3 regions of the Streptomyces sp. NPDC102360 genome follow, and region 3 is predicted to be linked to each of the others. Evidence: riboswitches for the same ligand, from Rfam matches in the RefSeq annotation. Region 3 holds a riboswitch; each other region holds the start of a gene.
What was found. Region 3 has a riboswitch for thiamine pyrophosphate ahead of ACIRHA_RS05640 (purine-cytosine permease family protein). Riboswitches for the same ligand answer to the same signal wherever they lie in the genome.
Positions count from the first base shown of each region.

Region 1: linked by a shared signal. The riboswitch ahead of thiO (glycine oxidase ThiO) and the one ahead of ACIRHA_RS05640 (purine-cytosine permease family protein) in region 3 are both predicted to bind thiamine pyrophosphate.
Region 2: linked by a shared signal. The riboswitch ahead of ACIRHA_RS28790 (thiamine ABC transporter substrate binding subunit) and the one ahead of ACIRHA_RS05640 (purine-cytosine permease family protein) in region 3 are both predicted to bind thiamine pyrophosphate.

Region 1 is NZ_JBIWLG010000006.1:408,952-418,131, reverse strand. It holds gene ACIRHA_RS25295 (bacterioferritin-associated ferredoxin) at 1-77, shown strand, start outside; gene bfr (bacterioferritin) at 118-597, opposite strand; gene ACIRHA_RS25285 (sulfite oxidase-like oxidoreductase) at 773-1,405, shown strand; gene ACIRHA_RS25280 (DUF4396 domain-containing protein) at 1,430-1,921, opposite strand; gene ACIRHA_RS25275 (deoxyribonuclease IV) at 1,987-2,850, opposite strand; gene pknB (Stk1 family PASTA domain-containing Ser/Thr kinase) at 3,042-5,000, opposite strand; gene ACIRHA_RS25265 (thiazole synthase) at 5,195-5,992, opposite strand; gene thiS (sulfur carrier protein ThiS) at 6,000-6,200, opposite strand; gene thiO (glycine oxidase ThiO) at 6,197-7,390, opposite strand; TPP riboswitch at 7,388-7,501, opposite strand; gene ACIRHA_RS25250 (hypothetical protein) at 7,555-7,896, shown strand; gene ACIRHA_RS25245 (NAD(P)/FAD-dependent oxidoreductase) at 7,983-9,180, shown strand, end outside.
Region 2 is NZ_JBIWLG010000008.1:245,819-256,132, reverse strand. It holds gene ACIRHA_RS28805 (LAETG motif-containing sortase-dependent surface protein) at 1-633, shown strand, start outside; gene ACIRHA_RS28800 (ABC transporter ATP-binding protein) at 765-1,802, opposite strand; gene ACIRHA_RS28795 (ABC transporter permease) at 1,802-3,481, opposite strand; gene ACIRHA_RS28790 (thiamine ABC transporter substrate binding subunit) at 3,457-4,539, opposite strand; TPP riboswitch at 4,643-4,748, opposite strand; gene rlmN (23S rRNA (adenine(2503)-C(2))-methyltransferase RlmN) at 4,788-5,894, opposite strand; gene ACIRHA_RS28780 (FxLYD domain-containing protein) at 6,338-6,814, shown strand; gene ACIRHA_RS28775 (hypothetical protein) at 7,059-7,445, shown strand; gene ACIRHA_RS28770 (YceI family protein) at 8,024-8,695, opposite strand; gene ACIRHA_RS28765 (phosphatidate cytidylyltransferase) at 8,884-10,134, opposite strand; gene frr (ribosome recycling factor) at 10,167-10,314, opposite strand, start outside.
Region 3 is NZ_JBIWLG010000001.1:1,235,740-1,246,053, reverse strand. It holds gene ACIRHA_RS05665 (hypothetical protein) at 1-384, shown strand, start outside; gene ACIRHA_RS05660 (cupredoxin family copper-binding protein) at 372-1,085, shown strand; gene thiD (bifunctional hydroxymethylpyrimidine kinase/phosphomethylpyrimidine kinase) at 1,086-1,907, opposite strand; gene thiE (thiamine phosphate synthase) at 1,904-2,626, opposite strand; gene thiM (hydroxyethylthiazole kinase) at 2,623-3,444, opposite strand; gene ACIRHA_RS05640 (purine-cytosine permease family protein) at 3,528-4,928, opposite strand; TPP riboswitch at 4,918-5,013, opposite strand; gene ACIRHA_RS05635 (family 2B encapsulin nanocompartment shell protein) at 5,391-6,809, shown strand; gene ACIRHA_RS05630 (family 2 encapsulin nanocompartment cargo protein terpene cyclase) at 6,863-8,239, shown strand; gene ACIRHA_RS05625 (geranyl diphosphate 2-C-methyltransferase) at 8,256-9,143, shown strand; gene ACIRHA_RS05620 (hypothetical protein) at 9,300-10,314, shown strand, end outside.

The sequences.
Region 1 (9,180 bases), on a different contig from region 3:
CCCGCCGGGACCTCGTCGAGCATGGTGAGACGGCCGCGGCCCTCGCGCCGCCGGCGGACATGCCGAAGGCTGCCTAGCCCTCCGTCCGCCAGCTCTCCGGCTGCTAGCTCTCGGCTGCTAGCTCTCCGGCTGCTCGATGAGCTGCGCGATGTAGAGCGCCTCACCCAGCTTCTCCACCAGCTCCAGCTGCGTGTCCAGGTAGTCGATGTGGTGCTCCTCGTCCTCGAGGATCGACTCGAAAATGTTCGCAGACGTGACGTCGCCCTTGCCGCGCATCACCTCGATGCCCCGCTTCAGACGGTCGATCGCCTCGACCTCGATCTGCCGGTCCGCCTGGAACATCTCGGTGACCGTCTGGCCGACCCGGACGTGGAAGAGCCGCTGATAGTTCGGCAGGCCGTCCAGGAACAGGATCCGGTCGGTCAGCACCTCCGCGTGCTTCATCTCGTCGAACGACTCGGAGCGTGTGTACTTCGCGAGCTTCGTCCAGCCGAAGTTGTCCTGCATCTTCGCGTGCAGGAAGTACTGATTGATGGCCGTGAGCTCGGCCGTCAGCTGTTCGTTGAGAAACTCGATGACCTCGGGGTCGCCCTGCATCGCAGAGGCTCCTTCCAAGCGGTTACTGGGCAGGTTTCGCGCATCCTTGCACCGGCACAGGAGTGCGTCCAGTAAGTGCACGCTTAGTAGGAGTTGCCCGAATCTGCGTTCGCGGCAGGTCCGGGCGGGGTGGGCGTGGTCACGTCCACTGGTCCAGGTCTGTCAGGATGGAGGCATGGGTCATCCGGTGGGTCGCGAGTCTGGGGGAGCAGTGCAGCCGGAGCTTCCACCGGGGCAGCGTCTGCAGCGCGGCTGGCCTGTCACGCACTACGGCCCGGTGCCCAAGTTCCGCCCCGAGCGCTGGGAGTTCAGGGTCTTCGGCGCGACCGCCGACGGTGACAAGCACTGCTGGAACCACGAGGAGTTCGCGGCGCTGCCGTACGGGACCGTGGTCGGCGACCTGCACTGCGTCACGAAGTTCAGCATGCTCGCCGCGGAATGGGGCGGTGTGCGCGCCTCCACGATCCTGGAGCTCGCCCCTCCCGGGCCCGATGTCACCCATGTGATGGTGTGGGCCGAGTACGGATTCTCGTCCAATCTGCGACTGTCCGACTTCGCCTCCGAGCGGACCATTTTCGCCACGCACAAGGACGGCGAGCTGCTCACCGCGGAGCACGGTTTCCCGCTGCGCCTCGTAGTGCCCCATCTGTACGCCTGGAAGGGCCCGAAGTGGGTGCGCGGCGTCGAGTACATGACGGCGGACCGGCGCGGATTCTGGGAGGAGCGGGGGTACCACAACGTGGGCGACCCGTGGCGCGAGCAGCGGTACTCGTACCAGGAGGGGCCCGGCGAAGGTCCCGAGTTCTAGGGGTTCCGGGGCCTTCTGCGGTCCTCAGTGGTGGTACTGGTGCACCACCGCGTGGCCCTTGCCGCGGCCGATCATCCAGCGGTTGACCGGGGTCGTGACGACGAAGGCGAGCGCCAGTGACACGGCGAGCGCACCCCAGAACAGGGCGTCCGAGAGGCCGGCGTCCATGGCGCTCGGCCAGAGGGCGATGACGCCGTTGTCGATCAGCTCCATGACCGCGATGGACAGGGTGTCCGCGGCGAGCGCGACCCGGAACGCCGTCTTGAAATCGACGCCCGCGCGCAGGACGCCGCGCAGGGTGAGCGAGTAGCCGAAGACGAAGGCGAGCACGATCGCCAGGATCATCGTCGGTACGTTGCCCCAGCCGAGCGCGGTGCCGATCACCATGCCGAGGACCTCGCCGATGGCACAGCCGGTGAGGCAGTGCAGGGTGGCCTGCGCGGCCATGGACCAGGTGACCTTGGTGGTGCCGGGTGCGTCATGGTGCTCGTGCCCGGCGTGGGTCTCGTGCTGCATGGTTCCCCCAGTGCTCGCTGCGGATGCCGTCACCAAGGGAACCATATACCCCCCAGGGGTATTCCTCAGGCTCGTAGCTCCTTGAGGCGCGCCACGTCGGCCGCGTGGCCCTCTTTACCGCCGGGTGTCTCGATGACCAGGGGAACGTTCTCGGTCGCGGGGTGGGCCAGCAGCTCGCGGAACGGGTCCTCGCCGATGTGACCGGAGCCGATGTTCTCGTGCCGGTCCTTGTGGGCGCCGACGACGTCCTTGGAGTCGTTGGCGTGGATCAGCTTGAGGCGGCCCTCGCCGACCGTGTCCACGAGGAGGTCGAGGGTCTGCTTCATGCCGGCCGGGCCCGTGAGGTCGTGGCCCGCCGCGAAGATGTGGCAGGTGTCGAGGCAGACGCCAAGCTTGGGGTGGCGGTCCAGGACGTCGAAGTACGGGCCGAAGTCCCAGGTGCGGGAGCACAGTGAGGCGCCCTGGCCCGCGGTCGACTCCAGGAGCAGGAACGGGTCGTCGTCGTGGGTCAGCTCGTCGAGCAGCGGCAGCATGCGCTCGCGGACCTGCGCGAGGGCCACCTCACGTTCCCGGCCACCGGTCGCGGAGCCGGTGTGCACGACGACGCCGAGGGCGCCGATCGCGCGGGCCCGGCGCAGCGAGTGGCGCAGGGAGTCCACGGACTTGTCGACGGTCGCCTCGGTGTGCGAGCCGAAGTTGATCAGGTACGGGGCGTGGACGTACGCCGGGATGTTCTCGGCGGCGCACTGCGCGCGGAAGTCCTCGTCCTGCCGGGGGTTCCCCAGTGGAGTGGCCCAGCCGCGGGGGTTGGCCACGAAGACCTGGACGGTTTCGGCCTTGAGGTCACGGGCGTAGGAGAGCCCTACGCTCGCGAGGCCGCCGGCCACGGGGACGTGGCCGCCGATGGGATTACGGATGCTGCTGTTCACGCGGCCAAGGGTGTCACGCACGCGTACTGGGTCTTTCAAGCCCCTGCGGCTTCCGGGCGGCTCCGGCAAATCAAGCTTCTCCGGCTTCCGGGTGGCTCCGGGCAATTCAAGCCCCTGCGGCGATTGAGCAGCGGGGTCCGGGGCGGAGCCCCGAGAGCGCAACCCCGGTGCCGGTGCACAGGTCCCGCCTGCTACCGGATGGTGATCGTGACGGTCGACCCCTTCGGAGCCTCGTCGCCGCCCTCCACCGACTGGCTCTTGACCGTGTCGCCGAACAGGCCGAGCAGGCCGCGGTTCTCCTCCACCTCGAAGCCCGCCGCCTTGAGCCGCGACGTCGCCTCGTCGACCTTCTGACCCGTGACGTCGGGGACCTCGACCATCACGGGGCCCTTGGAGATCGTCAGGGTCACCGTGTCGCCCTTGGCGAGCTGCTTGCCCTCGGCGGGGGACTGCTGTGCGATGTCGCCCTTGTCTTCCTCGGAGTTGACCCGCTTCGTGGAGATCTCGGCCTTCAGGCCCTCGTCCTCGAGGTCGGCGATGGCGTCCTGCTCGGACTCGCCCGTGACATCGGGGACGTCGACGGGGGCGCCCTTGGAGACGACCAGGGCGACGGCGGAACCGGCCCTGCGGGTGTCGCCCGCGCCGGGATCCGTGCGGATCACCGAGCCCTTGGCGATCTGGTCGCTGAACTCCTTGGTGGTCATGCCCGGTTCGAGGTCACGCTTCTTGAGGTCGCTCTTCGCGGTGTCCAGCGGCGTGCCGCTGAGGTCGGGGACCTTCACGGTCTTCGACCCCCTGGACACCGTCAGGTCCACCGTGCCGCCGCCGCGGATGCGGTCGCGGGAGCCCGGATCGCTGTCCATGACGGTGCCGCGCTTGTACGTGTCGCTGTACTCGCGGCCGACCGTGCCCCGCTCCAGGCCCGCGTCGGCGAGCCGCTTCTCGGCCTGCCCCTGCGTCTGGTTCAGGACGGACGGGACCTGCGTGAACTGGCCGGAGTTGATGTACCAGACGCCGGTACCGACGCCGAGGACCAGCAGGATCGCCGCGAGGATCGCGATGGTGCGGCGCTGCGGGCCGCGACCACGACCACGACCGCTGCCGTGAGCCGGTCCGGGGGCCAGGGGCGGAGGCGGTGGCATCTCCAGGCGGCTCGTCCGGTTGAGCTGCGCCTGGTCCGCGGCGTCCGTGGGCAGCGGCAGCTGTACGGGCGTGCCCACCGCGCGCGGGATCACGCTCGTACGGTCGTCGGCCCCCACATACTCCGTATCGCGGGCCTGTGGCGGCACCGCGTCCAACTGGGCGTCGGTGAGCGCCGACCGGGCGCCCCTGGCCTGCGCGAGGAGCGCCACGGCGTCGTGCGGGCGCACCTCGGGGGTGCGCGCCGTCGCCGACGCGACCAGCTCGTCGAGCTCGAAGGGGAGGCCGGGGACCGCCGCCGAGGGCGGGGGCACGTCCTCGTGGAGGTGCTTGTAGAGGATCTGGGCGGGGGACTCGCCCGCGTGCGGCTTGCCGCCTGTGAGCATTTCGTAGAACACGACACCGCACGCGTAGACGTCCACGCTCGGCGTCGCCGTGCCGTTCTCGATCTGCTCGGGCGCCAGGTACGAGACCGTGCCGAGGACCGCCCCCGTCGTGTTCGTGACCGTGTCCACCGCGCGGACCAGGCCGAAGTCCGCCACCTTGACCCGGCCGTCGTCCCCTATAAGGACGTTCTCCGGCTTCATGTCGCGGTGCACGAAGCCCGCGCGGTGGGCCGCTCCCAGCGCGGCGAGGACCGGCTCCAGGATGTCGAGGGCGGCGCGGGGCCGCAGCGCTCCCCGGTCACGCAGCACGTCGCGCAGGGTGCAGCCGGCCACGTACTCCATCGCCAGATACACGTACGCGCCGTCGGTGCCCTGGTCGTACACCCCCACGACGTTGGGGTGCGAGAGGCGGGCCACCGACTTGGCCTCGCGGATGAAACGGTCCACGAACGAGACGTCGGCGGCCAGCGAGGGGTGCATCACCTTGAGCGCGAGCACGCGGTCGAGGCGGGTGTCCACGGCCCGGTAGACCGTGGCCATCCCGCCGACCGCGATGCGTGCGTCGACGCGGTACCGGCCGTCGAGCACGTGCCCGAGCAACGGGTCCTGAAGGGTCGTGTCCACGCAGGCGAGTGTACGAGGAGCCACCGACACCCAGCTCTCCTGCCGCGAGGCCGGGGCCGTACTGCAGCAGACCTGTGACCACCTTCAAGCCCCGCTCTTGGACGAGAGGCCGCGGGGTCCTTTTCAAGCCCCGCTCTTGGACGAGAGGCCGCGGGGTCCGGGGCAGAGCCCCGCGACCGCAACCCCGGCTCGGGTCACACGAACGCCGGCCGCTCCGGATCGAGCCGCGCCCGCCCCTCCGTAGGCGAGGAGGCCTCCGCGAAGTGACGCTTCGGGATGCGCCCGGCCCGGTACGCGAAGCGCCCCGCCTCCACCGCGTGCCGCATGCCCTCGGCCATGAGAACCGGCTCCTGCGCGCGGGTCACCGCAGAGGCGAGCATCACACCCGCACAGCCCAGCTCCATGGCGAGCGTCACATCGGACGCCGTGCCCGCACCCGCGTCCAAAATCACCGGCACGCGCGCGTGCTCGGTGATCAGCTGGAAGTTGTGCGGGTTGCGGATGCCGAGCCCCGAACCGATGGGGGAGCCGAGCGGCATGATCGCCGCACAGCCGACGTCCTCCAGTTTGCGGGCCAGGACCGGGTCGTCGTTCGTGTAGGGAAGGACGGTGAAGCCGTCGTCCACCAGGGCCTCGGCCGCGTCGAGCAGCTCGATCGGGTCGGGCAGCAGGGTGCGCTCGTCGGCGATGACCTCGAGCTTCACCAGGTCCGTGCCGAGTGCCTCGCGCGCGAGGCGGGCCGTCAGGATCGCCTCTCCCGCGGTGAAGCAGCCGGCCGTGTTCGGCAGCACCCGGATGTTCAGCTTCTCCAGGACGGAGAGCACCGAGCCGTGCACGCTCGCGTCCACGCGGCGCATCGCCACGGTGGTGAGTTCGGTCCCGGAGGCCACAAGAGAGCGCTCCAGGACGTCGAGACTGGGCGCCCCGCCCGTGCCCATGATCAGACGCGAGGAGTACGGGTCGCCCCCGAGGACGAAAGTGTCGTCGGCCATGGACGGTTCAGCCTCCTTGTACGGCCGTGAGGACCTCGACGCGATCTCCTTCGGAGAGCGCCGTGGCGGGCCATTGGGTGCGCGGGACGACGGTTTCGTTGAGGGCGGCGGCGACGCCCTTGGGCGCGGTGGTGAGCGTGGTGACGAGGAGGTCGAGCGTGATGCCCGCGGTCACCGTGCGCGGCTCGCCGTTGACGTGGACGTTCATACGGGCTGCTCCACGAGGGCTGTGCCGAAGCGTTTCGGCGTGAACGGGCGGGCCTCTTCCGGGAGTTCACCAGTGGTCAGGGCGTGCGCCATGGCGTCGCCGGTGATCGGCGTCAGGAGCACGCCGTTGCGGTAGTGGCCGGTCGCCAGGAGGAGGCCGGGCAGGGCGGTCGGGCCGAGGAGCGGGGCGTTGTCGGGGGAACCGGGGCGCAAGCCCGCGCGGGTCTCGGTGAGCGGGAGTTCGGTGATGCCGGGGACGAGTTCGTGGGCGTCGCGCAGGAGTTCGTAGACGCCTCCCGCGGTGACCGTGGTGTCCCAGCCGAGTTCCTCGCTGGTGGCGCCCACGACCAGCTCGCCGTTGACGCGCGGCACCAGGTAGAGGCTGCCGCCGCGGACGACCGCCCGGACCGTGCGGCTGAGGAAGGGCGCGTACCGCTTCGGTACCGTCAGGCGCAGCACCTGGCCCTTGACGGGGCGCACGGGCGGCAGCACCGCGTCGGGCACACCCGCGAGCTGTCCGCCGCGGCTGCCCGCCGCCAGCACCACCTGGCCGGCGGCGAGTTCGGTGCCGTCGGCGAGGACCGCGCCGCTCGCCCGGTCGCGGACGACACAGAGCCTTTCGGCCCACAACCTGTGGAAGGTCACGCCGGAGCGCTCGCAGGCCGTCACGAGGGCGCTCGCGAGCCTCCTCGGGTCGATCTGGTGGTCCCCGTCGACGCGCAGTCCGCCGCGTACGCCCGGGGCGAGCATCGGTTCGAGGCGGCGGCATTCGCGGCCCGACAGCCACTCCGCGTCGAGCCCGGACTTCGTTTGCAGCGCGTGCAGTTCACGCAAGTGGGCGCGGTCGTCGGAGTCGAGCGCGACCGCGAGCGTGCCGCACGCGCGGTAGCCGAGGTCCTGCCCGGTGGCCTCGGACAGCTCGGTCGCGAAGTCCGGGTAGCGGCGCGCGGACTCCAGGTTCAGGCCGAGCAACGTCTGCTCGCCGTGGTGGAGTTCGGTGACGGCGGCCAGCATTCCGGCCGCCACCTGGGCGGCCCCGCCGCCGGGTTCGGGGTCCGCGACCGCGACGGTCAGGCCGCGCTGCGCGGCCCGCCAAGCGGTGACCAGACCGATGATGCCGCCACCGACGACGAGGACGTCGCAGGTGTGCGAGCGAACGGATTGCGAATGAACGGATGGCGTCGACGACATGGGCGTCAAGCCCCTCCCTTCGCCGGTATGACCCGGATCAGGTTCGTACGGTCGAAGGCCGCTCCAGCCTCCCTCTCAGCCCGCTGCGTACGGGCTCCCGCGAGTGCTCTACGTTGGCCACCCTAGCCGTTCACCGCGACCCCCAGTAAGGGAGCCTCGAACCAGTGCCCCGATCTCTCGACGGTCTCGTGATGTCCCCCGTTGCCGACCAGGCTGCTGGTCAGGTGGGCACGCGCACCCGCTTCACGTACCGGGAGAGCGACGGCCGCATTTCGGCCGACTACGTAGGCGGCGATGTCGTGCAGGGGCACCTTGTGGGCACGCGCTCCGGTGACGAGATCGACTTCCGCTACGTCCAGCTGAAGACCGACGGGACCACCTCCTCCGGACACTGCGTCTCGACCGTTTCCGAGCTCCCCGACGGCCGGGTGCGCCTCGACGAGACCTGGGAGTGGGAGTCGCAGGACGGCAGCGGCACCAGCGTGGTCGAGGAGCTCGCGGGCTAAACCGCCGGCGTGTGTGGAGGACGTCACGGTGTCGGAGTGGTCCGCATCGCTGACCGACGAAAGACCAGGTGCCTAAGGTTGCTTCCGTGAGTGAGCAGCTGAGCGGGAGCGGAGCGCCTTCGGGGCAGCGGAACGTCGTCATCGTGGGCGCGGGCATGGCCGGTGTGCAGACCGCGGTCGCGCTGCGCGAACAGGGCTTCACCGGCGCGGTCACGCTCCTCGGCGCCGAACCCCACCAGCCGTACGACCGGCCTCCGCTGTCCAAGGCGGTGCTGCTCGGCAAGGCCGAGGGCTCGGCCTTCGACGTGGACTTCGAGGCGCTTGGCGTCACCCTTGAGCTGGGCCGCGAGGTGACCGGGCTGCGGCCCGGCGACCACGAGCTCGACACGGCCGAAGGGCCGGTCCCGTACGACGTGCTGGTCGTCGCGACCGGCGCCGAACCCGTCCAGCTGCCGGGCGCGCGGTCCGCCCCCGGAGTGCACCTGCTGCGCACGCTCGACGACGCCGAGCGGTTGCGGCCCGTCCTCGCCGAGCAGCACGACGTGGTGGTCGTGGGCGCCGGCTGGATCGGTGCCGAGTTCGCCACCGCGGCCCGTGAGGCCGGCTGCCGGGTCACGGTGGTGGAGGCCGCCGAGCGGCCGCTGGCCGGGGCGCTGCCCGCCGAGATCGCCGCGCCCATGGCGACCTGGTACGCCGACGCGGGAGCCCGACTGCGCACCAACGCGCGCGTGGAGCGCATCGAGCCGGACGCCGTGGTCCTCGACGACGGCACGCGGCTGCCCGCGGGAGCCGTCGTCGTCGGCATCGGCGCCCGCCCCGCCACCCGCTGGCTGGCCGGCTCCGGCATCGAGCTGGGCGCCCACCGTGAGGTCCTCGCGGACGACGGACTGCGCACATCCGTGCCCGACGTCTACGCGGTGGGGGACTGCTCCTCGTTCCCCTCGGGGCGCTACGGAGAGCGCCTCATGGTCCACCACTGGGACAACGCGCTGCAGGGGCCGCGCACGGTGGCGGCGAACATCGTCGGCGAGACCCCGGCGGTGTACGACCCGGTGCCCTATTTCTGGTCCGAGCAGTTCGGCCGGTTCGTGCAGTACGCCGGGCACCACGAGGGCGCCGACGCGACGGTGTGGCGCGGCGACCCCGCCGGCGCCGCCTGGTCGGTGTGCTGGCTGCATGGCGGCGCACTGGTGGCGGTCCTCGCCGTCGGCAAGCCGCGTGACCTGGCCCAGGGGCGCAAGCTCATCCAGTCGGGGACCGCGCTCGACCCGGAGCTCCTCGCGG
Region 2 (10,314 bases), on a different contig from region 3:
GCGGCCCGCTACGCCGGTGTGGCCGCCGCCGCGACGGCCCTGACGCTCGGCGTCGCAGGCTCCGCCTCGGCGTGCAACATCGGCGAGTTCACCGCCAAGGCAGTCTGCGACGGCCAGCAGGGTGTCATCTCCGTCACCGACGTGGACGCCTCCGGCACCCCGGCGACCGTCACCGTCTTCCGCACCTCCGGCGGCTCCGAGGAGCAGGTCGGTTCCCAGGTCGTGAAGGGCTCCAAGGAGGGCGCCACGATCACCTTCAAGGAGGACTGGAAGCCGGGCGCGACCTACCGCGTGCACGTGAAGACGGACCGCTTCGACGTCGACGACGACGTCGCCGGCGGCGTCACCGCCCCGGCCAAGGCGTGCGCCACCGAGAAGCCGTCGACGCCTCCGACGTCCGCGGCGCCCAGCACCTCGGCCCCGGCAGAGAAGCCGGCCCCGGCGCCCTCGCAGAGCAGCTCCGCCGCCGCCCCGGCACCGAGCAACTCGGCCTCCCCGGCCGGTGATTCGGACCTCGCCGAGACCGGCGCGAGCAGCAACACCCCGGTGATCGCCGGTATCGCGGCCCTCCTGGTCGTCGCAGGCGGCGGCGTGGTCTTCGCCCTCCGCCGCAAGGGCGCAACACAGCGCTGACCCTCGGTCGGGTGGCCCACCCAGGGCCACCCGCCCCCAGCGCCCGCCCACCCCGCCTTGGGCAATCTGCCGCCTTGGGCGGCAGGGTGGGCAAGGCGGCACCCCGGTGCCGCGCAACGAGGACGGCGGCCCTAAGGAGTCGCTGCCCCCAGCACCACGATCTCCGCCGCGTCGAAGGCGACCCCGACCGCGTCGCCCGGCTCCGGCGCGGAGCGCAGCGCGCAGGCCGCTTCCAGGCGGGGCGCGTCCCCCGGCTGCAGGTGCAGGGCGACGTGCGTACCACGAAAGGTGCGGGCGGTGACGGCGCAGGTCAGCTGGGCTTCGGCGGCAGGCACGAGCCGTACGCCCGCGGGCCGCACGAGGAGCCGGCACTCCCCCTGCTCCGCCCCCTCGGGCACGGGCACCTTGCCCCACGGCGTGTCCGCGACCGCCCCGGTCACCGTCGCCTCCACCACGTTGTCGAACCCGAGGAACCGCGCCACGAACTCGTCCGCCGGCTGCTGCCACACCTCAAGAGGCGTACCGCTCTGGGCGATCCGCCCGTCGCGCATCACCACGACCCGGTCGGCGAGCGCGAAGGCCTCACCCTGGTCGTGCGTGACGGCGAGCACGGTCGTGCCCAACTCGCCGAAGAGTTCCCGCAGTTCGACGACGAGCCGCTCACGGAGCGTCCGGTCGAGCTGCCCGAGTGGCTCGTCCAGCATCAGCAACCGCGGCCGCGGCGCGAGCGCCCGCGCGAGCGCGACCCGCTGCTGCTCCCCACCGGACAGCGCGCCGACCGCGCGCCGCTCCGCGCCGGGCAGCCCGACGAGCCCCAGCAACTCCCGTACGCGCTCCGCCTGTTCACTCTTGCCCGCGCCGTGCATGCGCAGTCCGAAGGCGACGTTCTGCCCCACGTCGCGCTGTGGGAACAGCTGGTGGTCCTGGAACATCAGGCCGACGCCCCGCTTGTGCGCGGGCACCCCCGCCTGGTCGGCGCCGCCGAGCAGCACCCGCCCACCGTCCAGGGGTTGCAGTCCCGCGACGGCCCTGAGCAGCGTCGACTTGCCGCTGCCACTCGGCCCGAGCACGCACACGATCTCGTGCTCGGCGACCTCCAGGTCCACGTCGTCGAGCACGGCGCGCCCACCGAATCGTACGGTCGCGTCGTCCAACTCCAGCAGCGACATCAGAACTCCCCGGTCGAGGCCTTGGCGGGCCGAATCCGTTCAAGGACGAGCAACGAGGCCGCACAGACGACCATCAGCACGGTCGAAAGTGCCATCGCCTGCCCGTAGTTGAGGTCACCGGCCCGCCCGAGCAGCCGGGCCACGGCGACCGGCAGCGTCGGATTGTCGGGTCGCGCGATGAACACGGTCGCCCCGAACTCGCCGAGCGACACGGCGAACGCGAACCCGGCCGCGACGAGCAGCGCCCGCCGCACCATCGGCAGGTCGACCTCCCGCCAGGCCCGCAGCGGCGAGGCCCCGAGCACGGCGGCGGCCTCCCGGAGCCGCCCGTCGACGGCCCGCAGCACCGGAAGCATCGTCCGCACCACGAACGGCACCCCGACGAGCGCCTGCGCGAGCGGCACCAGGATCCACGTGGACCGCAGGTCGAGCGGCGGCTCGTCGAGCGTGATCAGGAACCCGAACCCGACGGTCACCGCCGACACCCCCAGCGGCAGCATCAGCAACGCGTCGAACCCGCGCACGAGCCGCCCTGCACGACGGGTGAGGGCAGCGGCGGCGAGCCCACCGATCACCACGGCGATGGCCGTGGCGGCGAGCGCGTACTCCAGCGAATTCCAGATCGCGTCGATCGGCGGCACGAGGAAGGTCCCGCCGTCGGCGTCCGTGAGCGCCCGAAAATACCCGAACCCGTACCCGCCCGGAGCATCGAGCGAGCGCTCGACGAGCACCCCGAGCGGCAGCACGATCAGCAGGGCGACGGACGCCAGCACGCCGGTGAGGAGCGCCCACTGCCCGGTCCCGCGCGGCCTGCGCGACGTGTGCGCGGCGTCGACGAGCCGCAGCGCGCTCTCCCGCCGCCGCACGGTCCACGCATGAATGCCAAGAATCAGTCCCACGGCGACGAACTGCACGATGGTCAGCACGGCAGCAGTGGACAGATCAAAGATCTGCGCGGTCTGCCGATAGATCTCCACTTCCAGAGTCGAGAACCCGGGCCCGCCGAGGATCTGCACGACACCGAACGACGTGAACGTGAACAGAAAGACCATCAACGAGGCAGCGGCGACCGCGGGACCCAGCGCCGGCAGCGTCACCTTCCGCCAGGCCGCGAACCGCGAGGCGCCGAGCATCCGCGCGGCCTCCTCCTGCCGAGGATCGAGCTGCGCCCACAACCCACCCACGGTCCGCACCACGACCGCGTAATTGAAGAACACATGCGCCAGCAGAATCGCCCACACCGTCGTGTCGAGCCGCACGCCCCACAGCTCGTCGAGCAGCCCGCCGTTGCCGACGAGCGCGAGGAACGCGGTGCCCACGACGACGGTTGGCAGCACGAACGGCACGGTGACGACGGCCCGCAGCACCTGCTTCCCGGGGAACTCGAACCGCGCGAAGACATACGCCCCCGGCAGCGCGATCAGCAGCGTAAGCACGGTCGACGCCACCGCCTGCCACACCGTGAACCACAGCACGTGCCGGATGTCGGACTGCCCGAGCACGTCCAGGATCCGCCCGAGCTGCCAGCCTCCGTCGACATGCAGCCCGCGCTCGACGATCGCGACGACCGGGTAGGCGAAGAACAGCCCGAAGAACACGACGGGCAGGGCCATGAGCCCAAGCCGCGCCGCGTTCCCCCTGCGCTTCTTGACGACTACTTCAGTACGAGCGACGTCCACGACTTCACCCAGTCGTCCCGGTTGTCCGCGATCTTGCGCGGGCTCATGGTCTCGGGATCGTCGATCTTCACCGCGTACTTGGTGTAATCGGCAGGCGCGCTCGCGTTCTTGGTCACGGGGTCGACGAACATGTTGAGCGGCATGTCCTCCTGGAACTTCTTGGAGACCAGGAAGTCGAGCAGCGCCTTGCCGCCCTCATCGTTCTTCGCCCCGTCGAGCAGCCCCGCGAACTCGACCTGCTGGAAACAGGTCCCCTTCGCGACGCCCACCGGCGAGGTCTTCGGCTGCGGATCGGCGAACACGGCCTCGGCGGGCGGCGAGGACGCGTACGACACGACGAGCGGCCGGTCGCCGCCGGCCTTCTTCCCACCGGCGCTCCCGCTGAACTCCTCGTTGTACGCCTGATCCCACCCATCCACGACCTTCAGCCCGTTGGCCTTCAGCTTCTTCCAGTACGGCTGCCAGCCGTCGTCGCCGTACTTCGCGGCGGACCCGAGCAGGAAGCCGAGACCGGGCGACGAGGTGGACGCGTTCTCAGTGACCAACAGATTCTTGTACGCGGGCTTGGCGAGGTCGGCGAAGGAGGCCGGCGGCGCGAGGTCGTGCTTCTTGAAATACGCCTTGTCGTAATTGACGCAGAGCGACCCGGTATCGACGGGAGTAACGCGCTCCTTCCCCTTGTCGAGCCGATACTCGCTCTTCACCTCATCAAGCCCCTTGGCCTTGTACGAGGAGAAGATCCCGTTGTCGAGCGCGCGCGAGAGCAGGGTGTTGTCGACGCCGAAGAAGACGTCGCCCTGCGGATTGCCCTTGGACAGGATCGCCTTGTTGACGGCCTCGCCGGCGTCCCCGTCCTTCAGGACCTTGACCTTGTAGCCAGACTTCTTCTCGAAGTCCTTCAGCACACCCTTCGAGACAGCCCACGAATCGTGACTCACAAGGGTCACGGTCTTGGAGTCCCCGCCCGCGGCACCGGAGCCACCGCCCGATGACCCGCACGCGGACAACGTGACGAGCCCGAGCCCCACGACCACGGCGACGTACGCCTTCTTGCTCACTTGTATTCCTCCTGGGAGTGACCAGGAGAAGACGCGGCCCTGCCCGGAGTCCTCTGGCAGTTCTTCGGCGAGAACGGCCGGGGCTCCGGGCAGGGCGCAACAGCTTGAGTGGTGTCCGAACTTCCTACCCGGAATGACCCGGGCAAGGTCCAGAGGGTCTGCGGCCGATGCCGCACTCTCAGCGCTGTGGCGCTCCCCTGTCGGAATGCAGATTCAGTTGTCGTACTTACTTACTGATGATGGCCAGGCTACCTCTCGGTGGCCGCCAGCTGTCCACAGGCTCCGTCGATCTCCTGGCCACGGGTGTCCCGGATGGTCACGGGGACGCCGTGGGCAGCGATGGCGTTGACGAAGGCCTTCTCGTCCTCGGGCCGCGAAGCGGTCCACTTCGACCCCGGGGTCGGGTTCAAGGGGATCAGATTGACATGGACAGGCTTCCCCTTGAGCATCCGCCCGAGCCGGTCACCACGCCACGCCTGGTCGTTGATGTCCCGGATGAGCGCGTACTCGATGGACAGCCGACGCCCGGACTTCGCGGAGTACTCGAACCCGGCGTCGAGCACCTCGCGCACGTTCCACCGCGTATTGACGGGGACGAGGGTGTCGCGCAGCTCGTCGTCGGGGGCGTGCAGCGAGATCGCGAGCCGGCACTTGAGGCCCTCGTCGGTGAACCGGTTGATGGCGGGCACGAGTCCCACCGTCGACACGGTGATGCCGCGCTGGCTGAGCCCGACCCCGTCCGGCTCCGGGTCGGTGAGCGCGCGAATGGCCTGGATGACCCGCTTGTAGTTGGCGAGCGGCTCGCCCATGCCCATGAACACGATGTTGCTGAGCCGCGCGGGGCCCCCGGGGATCTCCCCGTCCCTCAGCGCCCGCATCCCATCGACAATCTGATGCACGATCTCACCGGTCGACAGATTCCGGTCGAGCCCGGCCTGCCCGGTGGCACAGAACGGACAGTTCATGCCACAGCCCGCCTGCGACGAGATGCACATCGTCACGCGATCCGGGTACCGCATGAGAACGCTCTCCACGAGCGTCCCGTCGAACAGCTTCCACAGCGTCTTGCGCGTGGTGTCCTGGTCGGTCGACAGATGCCGCACGACGGTCATCAGCTCCGGCAGCAACGCCTCCCGCAGCTTCTCGCGCGACCCCGCGGGGATGTCGGTCCACTCCGCGGGATCGTGCGCGTACCGCGCGAAGTAGTGCTGCGAGAGCTGCTTGGCGCGAAACGGCTTCTCACCGATCGCGGCAACGGCTTCCTTCCGCTCAGCAGGCGAAAGATCAGCAAGGTGCCGCGGCGGCTTCTTGGCCCCGCGGGGGGCGACGAACGTCAGTTCTCCGGGCTTAGGCATAGCGGTTCCAGTGTCGCAGATCTACGAGGGTGACCTGAGCCTGAAGCTCCTGCCCCCTGTCATCGTCGGTCACTGTCCGTCGCCCTTGAGCCCCTTCGGACGGCCCACAGGCGGCCCGGCGCCCGACCCGTTTCCCCAGCCCACAGCCCAACCGAGCTCCCATCCCGCAGCCATCCACGGGCCCGCTCCCGACAATGCCGGCCCCGGCCCCACTGCCGGAGCTCCACTGCCAGAGGCATGTTTTTGGGTCGCGACCAGAGCGTGTCTGGGCATCACGTGATTGATCCACAGAGACGGGACTTTGTGCTCCCCGATGAGGGACTTTTGCAGCCTCTGAGCCGGCCACCCGATCCGGAGCATGGAACGTGCCAGCAGGGCTGATGCGCACCTCCGGAGGGTGGCACCCCTGCTGGCTCATTCACGAAGGAGCGCCCCCGATGGGCATGGGTAAGAAGATTGTTTTCGGTGGAGTCGGAACACTGGCGGCCGTCGGCATCATGTCCGCCGTGGTCGGCGGCGGAGGCGACGCCGAGGCCGAAGCCGGAGGCAAGAAGGACAGCTCGTCCAGCTCGACTTCCTCGGCCGGTAAGAAGAGCGACGACAGCCCGCGGACGACGTCGACCAACAAGAACAACGCGCCGAAGGACGACATCAAGATCGGCGAGCCCACCTCCGACGGCTACGGCTCCCTCAAGGCCCCCGTGACGATCACCAACCACACTTCCAAGACCTCCGACTACGACATCGAGGTCGAGTTCCTCGACGCCGACGGCAACCGCATCGAGACCGGCTACGCGCTTGAGACCTCCGTCGCCCCCGACCAGAAGGTCTCCACCAACGCTGACGGCTTCACCGACGACGCCCCGTCGGGCACCATGACCGTGAAGGTCCTCAGCGTCGACCGCTACGCCTCCCTGTAGCCCCGACGGTTTCGGTCAGACCCCCGCCTCCTCATCGGAGGACGGGGGGTCCGTTGTTTCTTGGGAAGCTCGGGTGATCTGGGGGAGGTCGAGCGTCTGAACTGCGAGGGAGCGCTCTGACACCCCCTCGACTCAGCCGACTTCATGCCTGCCGTCCCCCGTGGTTGCCCGGGTGACCAGGCACGGATGTGGCACGGCCCGGAAAGAGATCCCAACGTCGGGAAGTGCGTGGCAACATCGCGTGATGGCTAACGAGTATGTGCGGTTTCAGTCGACCTTGCCTGACGAGCGAGGCCAGTTCAAGGGCGTGTTCGGGCTGGTCAACAACCTTGGCCGCGACGGGCAGCTGACGACTGACCAAGAACGGTTCCGGAGCGAGAACAATGCTTGGTACGACGCTGCGTATACGGACCCGTCCACCGTTGACCCGAGCGTGTACGACCCAGCTGTCAATGCCGGGGCCACGGCCTGGTTCAAGCCTTCGGCGGCCCATCTCATCGAGCGTGTGGCGGGTTACCTAGAGATCCTGGCTGAGCACGACGTGGACTGTCGCATGGTGAAGTCGACCGACCCAGGGCGCGTGATCTACGAAGACGATGTTCAGGTCGTGGTCATCCCTCGCGCGCGCTGACCTGCACGTACAGCCCCACGCAACTCACCACCCAACTCCCATCCCGTCCGCCGTCGCCCCACACGTAGTGGTGCGGACGTGGCCCCTGACGCTCAAGCGGAGCGCGCCACCACTCCAGCTACCGACACGGAGTGCCGTGCGGCCTCCGTCAGGGAGAGATCGTGGGTCTCCCCGAGAACGCAATCGATTCGAGGCCGGCACCCTGCGCGTGGTCCGACAGGTGAAGCTCATCCGGGACGCCCGGACCAGGCCAGAGGTGCCAGTCGGCGCACGAGCACGGCATGCACGCGCTCAGGCACTTCTACGCGTCCGTCCTCCTCGACGCCGGGGAGAGCCGTGAGCCAGTACCTCGGTCACGCTGGCCCGGCCCTCACCCTGCGCGTGTACGCCCATTCCTGCCGCCGCCTCCCGAGCCTGACGGCCCAGACACGGCCCCGTAAGCCAAAACAGGCCCCTGATCCGCGCCGAACGCGCAGGTCGGGGGCCTTTTTGATGCCGGGTCACCGATAGTTCTCCGAGCTTAGGCATAGCGCCTCCAGCGTCGCAGATCTACGAGGGTGACCTGTGCGCCCGTGGGATCAGCGGCCCGACGGGGTACGGATGGCCGCGATGTCGAACTGGAGGCGGACCTTTTCGCTGACCATGTTGCCGCCCTGGGCGAGGCGGGCGTTGTACATGAGGCCCCAGTCGGTGCGGTTGATGGTGGTGGTGCCGTCGAAGCCGACGCGTTCGTCGCCGAAGGCGTCCGTGACGAAGCCGATGTAGGTGAGTTCGAGGACGACGGGGCGAGCGACGTCCTTGATGGTGAGATCGCCGTGCATCCGGTAGACATCGTCGCCAGCCAGTTCCACCGCGGTGCTCTTGAAGGTCATCCGCGGGTACTGGGAGGCGTTCAGGAAGTCACGGCCCATCACGTGGGCGTCCCTCTGCTCGACACCGGTGTCGACGCTCGCCGTGGCGAGGACGAGCTCGGCGGAGGAGCGCGAGGGGTCCTCGCCGTCGAAGTAGAGGCGGCTCTGGTACTCCGTGAAGGCGCCGCGCACCGTCGTCACCATGGCGTGCCGGACGGAGAACCCGATCCTGCTGTGTGCCGGGTCGACCATCCAGGCGCCGGAGAGCGCCGCCATGGAGGGGTCGTGGCCGGCCGGGTCGGGCAGTACTGCGGTGCCGGCGGCCCCCTGAGCAGCGGCCCCCGGAGCGGCGGATCCCTCTGCGCGCCGGGATGTGAAGCTGCGACCGAAGATGTTCATGAGGCACGTTGTTACTTCAGCGTAAAGAACGCCCGCAAGCCCCCCTCAATGAACCCGCCCACCTTCGTGAACAGGTCTTCACAAGTCCGCGCAGGACATATACGGAGAGCCCCCGTCCGGTTACGGACAGGGGCTCTCGCGCGGGTGTTCTTGAGGGGCCTGGGCGCCTTCAGGAACCCGGGCGTGCTTCAGGAACCGACGAACAGCACCAGGAGCAGCCATACGACCGGGGCCGTCGGCAGCAGGGAGTCGAGCCGGTCCATGATTCCGCCGTGGCCCGGCAGCAGCGTCCCCATGTCCTTGATCCCGAGGTCCCGCTTGATCATGGACTCGCCGAGGTCACCGAGGGTCGCGCTGGCCGCGACGAGGGCACCCATGACGAGGCCCTGCCACCACGTGCCGTCGTCCACCAGGAACTGCATGCACAGCACGCCCGCCACCATGGCGAACGAGACGGCACCCAGCAGGCCCTCGCGGGTCTTGCCGGGGCTGATGCGCGGCGCGAGCTTGTGCTTGCCGAAGCGCCAGCCGACCGCGTACGCCCCCGTGTCGCTGACGACCGTCAGGATCAGGAACGTGAGCACGCGCCACGCCCCGTCGTCCGCGGTGAGCATCATCGCCACGAAGGTCGCGAGGAACGGCACGTAGAAGGCCGCGAAGACCCCCGCCGTGACGTCCTTCAGGTACCCCTCGGGCGGCTCCGTCATCCGCCACACGAGAACCGCGAGCGCGGTCAGCGCCATCGCCACCCAGGCACCCTCGGCGCCCCGTACGTACCCGGCCACCACCATGGCCGCACCGCCGACGGCGAGCGGCACGAGCGGCGCCCTGATGCCCTTGCGCTCCTCGAGCCGCGAGGTCAGCTCCCACAGGCCGACGACGACGGCGACCGCTATCACGCCGACGAACACGGCCTTGACGATGAACAGCGAACCGATGACCACCGCGCCGAGCCCGACACCGACGCCTATGGCCGCCCCGAGGTCCCGGCCCGCACTCTTCTTCTTGGGCGGTTCGGGCTGCGAGGACCCCGAAGACTGCGAGAACCCCGAAGGCTCCGCGGACCGGGCGGGCTCCGCGGGCCGCGGCGGCCGCTCGGTCGACTCCGGCCGGAGCGGCACCTCGTCGCGGAACAGGGGACCACTCAGCCGAGCGGCCCCCCGGTCGTCCTGGTCGTCGCCCCTTCCGTCACCAGAAGGCGTATCAGGCATATCGGGCACGATGGGCATGGGCCGAGTCTCATCGACCGCGTGCCGTTCGTACGCGGGACCCGCCGGAGCGCGCCCGTGGTCGTACGACGGTCCTTGGTTGTGCGACGGCCCTTGGCCGTACGCCGGCGCCTGCCCGTACGCGGGCCCGTGACCAGGGGCGGACCCATGGTCGTCGGTCGGGCCCCAGTGTCCGGGACCGGTCGGCGCACCCCAGGAAGAGTCGTTCACGGATTCCTCGAACCTCGATCTTCCGCGCTCGCTCAGACTTCGAGCAGCTCGGCTTCCTTGTGCTTGAGCAGCTCGTCGACCTGGGCCACGTACTTCGTGGTGGTGTCGTCCAGTTCCTTCTCGCCGCGGCGGCCCTCGTCCTCGCCGACGTCGCCGTCCTTGATCGCCTTGTCGATGGCT
Region 3 (10,314 bases):
CTGCGGCGCCGCGTCACCGCCGACGAGGCGACCCTCACCGTCGCCCCCTTGCCCGACGACTGCGTGCTGAGCATCAAGCTCACCGGTGACGCGCTCGGCGGTGACGAACTCTCCTTCGTCAGTACCGTCCTCGAACCGCTGGCGAACGGCGCCCGGCTGCTCGCGCACGGTGAACTGGCCACGGCCGACCCGACCGTTCCCGGCGTCCCCGCGACGCTGCCCCTGCGTGTCGTGACCCGCACCGACGACCGCCTCCTCGTCATCGGCACCGCCCGCGTCCCCTACGGAGACCTGCGCCGCACCACGGGCTTCGCCCTGTCCCGCATCCGCCCCGCAGACCAGCTGCGTCTGCTCGTCGCCGCGGAGTTCGCATGCCCCGCCTGACCCACCGCGCCGCACACCTCGCGCTCGCCACCGTGCTCAGCTCCGGCGCCGTCGTGTTCCTTCCCGCACCCGCCGCACAGGCCGCAGGCCACCAAGTCCTCATGTCGGGCTACAAGTTCGGGCCCGGCACGCTCACGATCCCCGTCGGGGACAGTGTCACCTGGGTCAACCAGGACACCGCTCCGCACGACGTCAAGACCACCTCGGGCCCGGCCTCGATCCACTCGCCGATGCTCGACAAGGGCGGCAGCTGGACCCATACGTTCACCAAGGCGGGCTCGTACGGCTATGTCTGCACCGTGCACCCCGGGATGACCGGCGGAATCGTCGTCAAGGCCGCCCCGACGAGCCGCGCCCCGGCTCCCAGCACCCCGCCTCCCGCGGCCGCCCACACCCATGAGCAGCACAGTCCGGCGCCCACCAAGACGCCGAGTACGATCCCGACCACCGCGAGCTCGACGCCCACGCCCTCCGACCACCACAGCAGTGCGGCCGCCGCCGCGCCATCGGCCCCCGCGTCCCCCACACCGGAGGCGCAGGCGGAGCAGACCCCCGCGACCGAGGCCGTCGGCGCCGCCCGACCGCTCGATCCGCTGCTCGTCCTGGCCGGGGTCGTCGCCGGGTTCGCCGTGCTCTGCCTGCTGCTGGTCGGCTCCCGCTCCGCGGCGACCGATGCCGCGCACGCCCCCGAAGGGAAGTGATCACACCGCGCGGAACCGCCACCCATGGTCGACAGGGCCGATCCCGGCCCCCAGCGCGAACCCCGCCGCGATGGCCCCGGTGACGTACTCCTTCGCCCGGCGCACCGCCTCCGGCACACCATGCCCCTGGGCCAGGCCGACCGCGACGGCCGAGGCCAGAGTGCAACCGGTGCCGTGGGTGTGCGCGTTGTTGTGGCGCAGTGAGCGCAGCCAGTGCTCGCTCGCGCCGTCGGTGAGCAGGTCGACGGCCTCGCCGGGCAGGTGCCCGCCCTTGATGAGCACCCAGCGGGGCCCGTAGGCGAGCAGCCGCTCGGCGGCGTGCCGCATGTCGGCCTCGGCCGTGTCCGCCTTCACCGTCACGCCGGTGAGTTCGGCGACTTCGTCGAGGTTAGGTGTCACCACCGTCGCCACCGGCAGCAACCGGTCCCGTACGGCATCGATCGCGTCGTCGGCGAGCAGCCGGTCGCCGTGCTTGGAGACGCTGACGGGGTCGACGACGACGGGGGCGTGCGCCTCGGCGAGCAGCTCGGCGACCGTGACGACCATGTCGGGTTCGGCGAGCATGCCGGTCTTGAGCGCCTGCACACCGATGTCGTCGACGACGCTGCGGTACTGGGCGCGCACGGCCTCCGGCGGGAGGCTCCAAGCACCTTGTACGCCAAGGGAGTTCTGGGCCGTCACGGCGGTGAGCACGCTCATGCCGTGTGCGCCGAGCGCGAGCATGGTCTTGAGGTCGGCCTGGATCCCGGCGCCTCCGCCGGAGTCGGAACCGGCGATGGTCAGCACGCGGGGCGGCGCGACCGCGAGTGGTGTCTCGGTCATGCGGAGACATCCTTTCGGATACGGGGACGGGTGCGGGGGTGCGGGCCGCCGGCCCACGCGTCGGCGTAGGACCGGGCGGCGGCGCGGGGGTCTTCGGCGGCGCAGATGCCGGACACGATCGCGGCCCCTGCGGCGCCCGCGGCCCGCAGGTGCGGCAGGTCGTCAGGGGTGACACCACCGATGGCCACGGCGGGCAGCCCGCTGAGCCGGACCAGCGCGGCGAAACCGTCGCGGCCGAGCGGTTCGGGGGCGTCGGCCTTGGTGCGGGTGGCGTGCAGGGCGCCGATGCCGACGTGGTCGACACGTGCGGTGGACGTCGCCGCGTCGTGCAGCTCGGACACGGTGGCGGCGCTCAGTCCCAACACGGCCTCCTTGCCGATGAGTTGGCGTACGGAGGCCGCGGGCAGATCCGACTGGCCCACGTGGACGCCGGTGACGCGTGCGCCGCTCGCGCGCGCGGCCAGGAACACATCGACCCGGTCGTTGACGATCAGCGCGACATGCTCGGGGAGCACCTCGGCGACGTCAAGGACGGTGCGCAGGAACTCCCGGCCGCCCGCGTGCTTCTCCCGGATCTGCACGGCGGTGACTCCCCCGGCCACGGCCTGCGCGACGGTCTCGGCCACGGTCCGGCCGCGGGCCGCACACTGGTCCGGGTCGGTGACCAGGTAGACCGACAAATCGACGCCGGCACTTATCGGTTGAGGACGTGCCGTCATGACACGTCCGCCCGCTTCGCGAGATCTTCCGGGGTGAGCGCGGCGAGCGCGTCCAGGAATCCGACGGCGAAGCTGCCGGGACCGGCCGCCGTCCGCGCCGCGGACTCGGCGGCGACGGTGTACGCGGTGGCGGCGGCCACCGTCGTCGCGAACCGGTCCTCGTCCACCGCGGCGAACGCGGCCAGCACCGCGCCCAGCGCGCAGCCGCCGCCGGTCACGCGGGTCAGCAGGGCGTCCCCGTTGGCGATCCGGGCGCTGCGCGTGCCGTCGGTGACGTAGTCGACGGGCCCGGACACGGCGACCACGCTGCCCGCCGTGCGCGCGAGCTCCGCTGCCGCGCCCTCGGCGTCGTCGACACCGTGGGAGGCGTCCACGCCGCGGCCGCCGCCACCCGCGCCCGCGAGCGCGATGATCTCGGAGGCGTTGCCCCTGATCACGGTCGGCCGCAGCGCGAGCAGGTCGGCGGCGAGCGCGGTGCGCACCGGCAGCGCGCCGATGGCCACCGGGTCGAGGACCCAGGGCGTGCCCGCGTCGGCCGCGGCCCGCGCCGCCTCGGGCATCGCGGCGCGCTGCTCGGCGCGCGGGGTGCCGAGGTTGACCAGCACGCCCGAGGCGACGCGGGCGAAGGGCCCGGCCTCGTCCGGGATGTCGACCATGGCGGGCGCGGCACCCACGGCGAGCAGGACGTTGGCGGTGAACCCGGTGACCACCGCGTTGGTCAGGCACTGCACCAGGGGTGATGTGTGCTGTACGCGCCCGAGTGCCTGCGCCGCGAAGGCGACGAGGTCGTCGGGGCGGCCGGGGGACGTCTGGGGCATGGGGTGACTCCAAGTACGGGAGGTGCCGTGGTTCGCGTGCCGTGGTTCGCGTGCCGTGGTTCGTACGTTCGTCAAGGGGCAGGTCAGCCGCGTCGCCGCAGCCGCAGCGGCGCGTACACGGCGCCGGCCACGAGGAACGCCACGTAGTACGACACGTCCGCGCCGTGCAGCGCGTCCGCCACCGGGCCCACGTACAGGCTGGTGTCCATGAACGGGACCGCCGCGGCGAAGGCCGCCGCGAAGGCCAGCACGGCGGGCCAGGCGGGCTGTCGCCGCTCGCGCTCGGCGGCGAGGTCGAGCGGTGCGCCGGCGCGTGCCCTGGCCCGCGCGCGCCAGTCGACGAGGACGATCGCCACGAAGCCGGGGATCCAGTACCCGACGAACAGCAGCACATTCTGGAACCGGGCGGTGGTGTCTGCCGCGTGCATCCACAGCACGAGAGGGAAGCCGAGCGCGGCGGCGAGGGCGGCGGCCACCGGGCGCGGGATGCGCACGCCGATGGTCTGCAGGGCGAGCGAGCCGCTGTAGTCGTTCATCGCGTTGCTGCACAGCGCGGCCAGTGCCACGGCGAGAAGCCCGAACGCGCCGACCGCTCCGCCGCCGAGGATCTTGTCGACCCCGGCCGCCGTCTGGTCGGTGAGCACGGAGGCGCCCCACAGGCCGAGTGCCTGGACGGCCACGAACGACACCAGCAGGCCGAGCAGCGTGTACCAGAACATGCGGGTGCGGGAGGTGGCGGCGGGCAGATAGCGGCTGAAGTCGCTGGCGTACGGGGCCCAGGACAGGCTGAGGCTCAGCGCGATGGTGCTGGTCAGGATGAAGGCTCCGGCGCGGTCGGCTCCGTGCACGGAGCCGTGGGCGGCCGGGTGCACACCGTCCAGCAGCCTCCAGGCGATCAGTGCGAACGCGGCACCGAGCACGAAGGTCATGACGATCTGCAGCCGGTGGATGGCCTCGTAGCCGAAGACACCGAGCAGCCCCTGGGCGAGCAGCATGACGAGCACGCCGGCCCAGAACGGCCAGCCGAACAGCCGGGCCAGCGCGTCACCGCCGAACAGGCCGATCAGCGCGTCCCACGCGATGGACGACAACCACTGCAACACGCCCGGCAGCACGACGCCCCGCCCGAACGCGAGCCCGGCCAGCGGCAGTTGCCCCGCCCCGGTCCGGCTCCCCCACGTCCCGAGGTACGCGGTCGGTACCGCTCCGACCAGGGTGCCGAGCACGACGGCGGCAAGCGCCGTGGCGAAGTCGAGTCCGAGGGCGATGCCGACGGTGCCGGTGAAGACGCCGGTCATGGTCAGGTTCGGCGCGAACCACACGGTGAACAGGCGCCCGGCCCCGCCGTAGCGGTTGCTCTCGGGCACCGGCTCGATGCCGTGCCCCTCGATGCCGAGGTCGCCGGGTGCCGCGGGCATCCGCCCGTCGAAGGCGCCGCTCTCGCGGTCGGCAGGCAGGCCACTGGAAACATGCGCGACAGGCATGAGACATCCCTCCGCCAGTGCGAACTGGTTCAGGTTCGACGGGTGTGTTCTCAGCCCTCTGGTGGGGGCACCCCGTGTCCGGTTACGGCTGCCAGCCTAACGCGGTGGCCTTTCGCCTACCCCGTGGGGTGCGGAGTCGGCAATGTCGATCTCGGCGGCGGCTGGCCGACTTCTATCGGTTTGGCGCCGCCGTGACGTGTGCGCACCGCGTGAGCCGGGGCCTACGCCCGTCCGGCGACAACGAGAAATCGGGCCGAGATCCATCGGTTCCTCCGCAAACACCGCGGGAGCTTGATCATCGCATCGAGCGAATGTCGCCGACTTCCCGTGGTCCGGCAGGCGAGGCGGACCGTACGGTGCTGCTGGATCTGGACGCATTCCCGACGAATTGATCAACTCTCTTTCTTCTGTCCCGTTATTGCTGGCATGCGCGCTTTCGCCCGACCAAGGAGAGCTCACCCGATGACCGTTGACTCGACCACCCCGGACACCGCGGCGGCCCCGCCACGGCAGACCAGCCTCGGCACGGCGGCCGCCCGCAATCTCGCCACCACCACCAAGTCCGCCCCGCAGATGCAGGAGATCACCTCGCGGTGGCTGCTGCGGATGCTGCCCTGGGTGGAGACCAAGGGTGGCGTCTACCGGGTGAACCGCCGCCTGACCTACACGGTCGGCGACGGGACCATCGAGTTCATCCAGGACGGCGGCGACGTCCGCGTGATCCCCCGCGAACTCGGTGAACTGGCGCTGCTGCGCGGCTTCGACGACGTCGAGGTGCTCACCGCCATCGCCGACCGGTGCGAGCAGCGCGACTTCCGGGCCGGCGAGACACTGGTCGAGCGCGGGGCACCGGCGGACAAGCTCCACCTGATCGCCCACGGCCGCATCAACCAGTTCTCCGAGGGAGAGTACGGCGACGAGGTCGCGCTCGACGTGCTGGCCGACGGCGACCGCTTCGGTGACAACGCGCTGCTCAACGAGGACGCCCGCTGGGATCAGACCGTGGTCGCCGAGACCTCCGGCACCCTGCTCACCCTCTCGCGCGCCGACTTCGCGGCCGTGCTGTCCGCGGCGCCACCCCTGCAGGCACACGTCGACGCGTTCAAGTCGCTCGCGGGCCGGGGCCAGAACCACCGCGGCGAGGCCGAGATCCCGATGTCGGCGGGGCACGTGGGCGAGCACGAACTGCCCGGCGCGTTCGTCGACTACGAAGCGAGGCCGCGCGAGTACGAGCTCTCGGCCGCCCAGACGATCCTGCGGGTCCACACCAGGGTCGCCGACCTCTACAACGAACCGATGAACCAGACCAAGGAGCAACTGAGGCTCACCGTCGAGGCGTTGCGCGAACGCCAGGAGCACGAGCTGGTCAACAACCGGGAGTTCGGCCTGCTCCACAACGCCGACTTCAAGCAGCGCCTCCAGCCGCACTCGGGACCGCCCACGCCGGACGACCTGGACGAGCTGCTCTGCCGCCGCCGCGGCTCGAAGTTCTTCCTGGCGCACCCCCGCACGATCGCGGCGATGGGGCGCGAGTTCAACGCGCGCGGTCTGTACCCCGACCACGTCGACCTCGGCGGTCAGCAGGTCCCGGCCTGGCGCGGGGTGCCGATCCTGCCGTGCAACAAGATCCCCGTCACCAAGGAACGCACCAGCTCGATCCTCTGCATGCGTACCGGCGAGGACAACCAGGGTGTCATCGGCCTGCACCAGACCGGTCTGCCGGACGAGTACGAGCCGGGGCTGTCGGTCCGGTTCATGGGCGTCGACGAGCAGGCCATCACCAAGTACCTCGTCAGCACCTACTACTCCGCCGCGATCCTCGTGCCGGACGCGGTCGGTGTGCTGGAGAACGTGCAGATCGGCCGCTGGCCCAGCAGGTAACGGAGCAGGACCACGGCCACCCATCCCACCAAGGAGCCCTCAAGGAGTCATGGATGCCCCCGCCTGAGCCGACACCTCCGCAGTCGGGCCTGCCGGAAGCGGTCTCCCGCTTCGGGGCGCAGGTCCTGGCCGACGCCGCGGCCCGCGCCCGCGACATCGGAGCCGTCACGGGCGGCGCACCGCGCGCGGTCGCCTCGCCGGTCGCCGAGGCTCCGGCAGTCGAGGCACCGGTGGCCGATGCGCCGGCGGTCGACGCGCCGGCGGTCGACGTCCCGGCTGAGCGCCCGGACTTGGAGCGGCTGCTGCGCGGGCCCAGCGGTCTCGGCACGGCGGGGCTGCGGCTGACCCCGCGCGAGGAACCGGCATCGTCGAACCAGGAACCGGCATCGTCGGATCCGGCGCCGGACTCGGCTCCGGCTCCGGCTCCGGATCCGACGCCAAGTGCCCCTAAGGGGCGGCCCGTTCCCGGCCTGTACCACCACCCGGCGCCCGACCCCGATCCCGTACGGGTCGCGGAGGTCAGCCGCCGGATCAAGGACTGGGCGCTGGACGAGGTCGACCTGTACCCCGACGACTGGGAGGAGGAGTTCGACGGATTCTCCGTGGGCAGCTACATGGTCGGCTGCCACCCCGACGCACCCACCGTCGACCACGTCATGATCGCCACCCGCCTGATGGTGGCGGAGAACGCGCTGGACGACTGCTACTGCGAGGACCACGGCGGCTCACCCGTCGGCCTCGGCTCACGGCTGCTGCTCGCGCACACCACCCTCGACCCGCTGTACACCACGCGGGAGTACCAGCCGCAGTGGGCGGAATCCCTGTACGCGGACGCGCCCCGGCGCGCCTACCGCTCCGCCATGGAGTACTTCGTCCAGGCGAGCAGCGCATCCCAGGCCGACCGCTACCGGCACGACATGGCCCGCCTTCACATGGGCTACCTCGCCGAAGCCGCCTGGTCCGAGCACGACCACGTACCGGAGGTGTGGGAGTACCTGGCGATGCGCCAGTTCAACAACTTCCGCCCCTGCCCGACCATCACCGACACCGTCGGCGGCTACGAACTGCCGGCGGACCTGCACGCCCTGCCGGACCTGCAGAAGGTCATCGCGCTCGCGGGCAACGCGACGACCATCGTCAACGACCTGTACTCGTACACGAAGGAACTCGACGCTCCCGGGCGGCACTTGAACCTGCCGGTCGTGATCGCGGAACGCGAGGACCTGTCCGACAAGGATGCCTACCTCAAGTCGGTCGAGGTCCACAACGAACTCATGCACACCTTCGAGACAGAGGCCGCGGCCCTGGCCGCCGCCTGCCCGCTCCCGAACGTCCAGCGTTTCCTGCGGGGCGTCGCGGCGTGGGTCGACGGCAACCACCAATGGCACCAGAACAACACCTACCGCTACAGCCTGCCCGACTTCTGGTAAGAGATAGGACTCATCAGTGACCAGCACCGAACTCACCGCCACGGCCCAGAGCACCTCCCCGTACATCCCTTCGCCGGCCACCCCCTACCAGGGGGACATCGCCCGCTACTGGGACGGCGAGGCCCGGCCGGTCAATCTGCGGCTCGGCGATGTCGACGGTCTGTACCACCACCACTACGGCATCGGCGCGGTCGACCACTCCGCGCTCGGTGACGGAGCGGGTGACGCGAACGAGCAGAAGCTGATCGCCGAGCTGCACCGGCTGGAGTCGGCGCAGGCCTCGTATCTGCTGGGGAACCTCGGCGACATCGGTCGGGACGACACCCTGGTGGACGCCGGCTGCGGCCGCGGCGGCTCGATGGTGATGGCCCACCAGCGTTTCGGGAGCAAGGTCGAGGGGGTCACGCTCTCGGCCAAGCAGGCCGACTTCGCCAACGGGCGGGCCGAGGAACTCGGCATCCAGGACCACGTCAGGGCGCGTGTCTGCAACATGCTGGACACCCCGTTCGAGACCGGGCAGATCTCGGGGTCGTGGAACAACGAGTCGACCATGTACGTCGACCTGCACGACCTGTTCGCCGAGCACTCCCGCATCCTGGAGGTCGGCGGCCGCTATGTGACCATCACCGGCTGCTGGAACCCGCGGTACGGCCAGCCCTCGAAGTGGGTGTCGCAGATCAACGCACACTTCGAGTGCAACATCCACTCGCGCCGGGAGTACCTGCGCGCGATGGCCGACAACCGCCTGGTGCCACAGACCGTCATCGACCTCACCCCGGACACCCTCCCGTACTGGGAGCTGCGGGCCACGTCGTCACTGGTCACGGGCATCGAGGACGCGTTCATCAACTCGTACAGGGACGGCTCGTTCCAGTACCTGCTGATCGCGGCGGACCGCGTCTGACCGTCCGCTGACCACCGGGGAGGGACCGTTCGGGAACGGTCCCTCCCCTGCGACGTCACCCGGCGTTCGCGCGTGTGCCATGATCCGTCGACGGTGGCCGGCCCTGGGGAGGGACCGGCCGCCACGGAAACGACATGGCACTAGGAGAGTTCAGAAGTGAATTCGGGTGGGGATCACAGCGGATCGTCGCTGTCCGACGACGAGTGGGAGCGCTTCCTCCAGGAGTCGGAGGACGGCGTACGGGACGCACCGAAGGAACCGTCGGCGCGCGCCCGCATGGTGACGCGCCGCTTGCAGGAGCAGGATGCCCGGCCCGAACCGTGGCGCACACACCAGCCGGCCCGGCCGCGCCGCCGCACGGGCTGGTACGCGCTCGGCCTGGTGGCGACGCTGGCCGTGGCGGTCGTGGCGCTCGCTCCGGGGCGGGTGACGGACTGGTTCGGTGGCGGCTCGGACGCGGCGACACCACTGGCCCCGGAGAGCGCCCGCCCCACGGCACCGCCACCGGACACATCAGCAGAACTCCCCACGCTGGACGAGCCGTTCAGGGGCTCGCCCGCCGCGCGCTGGGCCTCTGGCACGGCCGGTATCACTGTGCCCGCGCCCCGGGCCACCGGCTGGATGAGCAAGGCACAGGTCGCCCGGTCCCTCGAACGCTCCCGGGACTTCCTCACCGCGTCCAGCCTGGACCCCGAGGTGCTGCGCGGCGATCACCCCGCCGAGGCCATCGCCCTCATCAACCCCCGCCAGCCGAAGGAACGCGCCTTCCTGGACAGGTCGCTGACCACACCGAGCGAGAAGTACAACCCGCTGGTGCTGTTCAGCCGCTTCGACACATCGAAGGTGGAGCTGGTCGGCGACGTGGTCAAGACCCGCGGCCGCATCACGTACCGCACGGGCGAGATGGACGCGCTCGAAGTCACCACGGACGTCACGTACGTGTATCCGGTCGTGTCCGCGGAGGCGGGCAGCGACCGCGTCACACGTGTCGTGGTCCGCCGCGAAGTGGTGATGAACTGGCCCGACCCGGCGAAGGTGATCACGGAACCGGGCACCTTCTCGGTCATCTCGAACCGCGTGAACACCACCAACGGCGGCTGCGAGACCTACACCGGCTATCTCACCCCGTCCTTCACCGCCGACCGCGACACCGGCGAAGGACCCGCGGTGG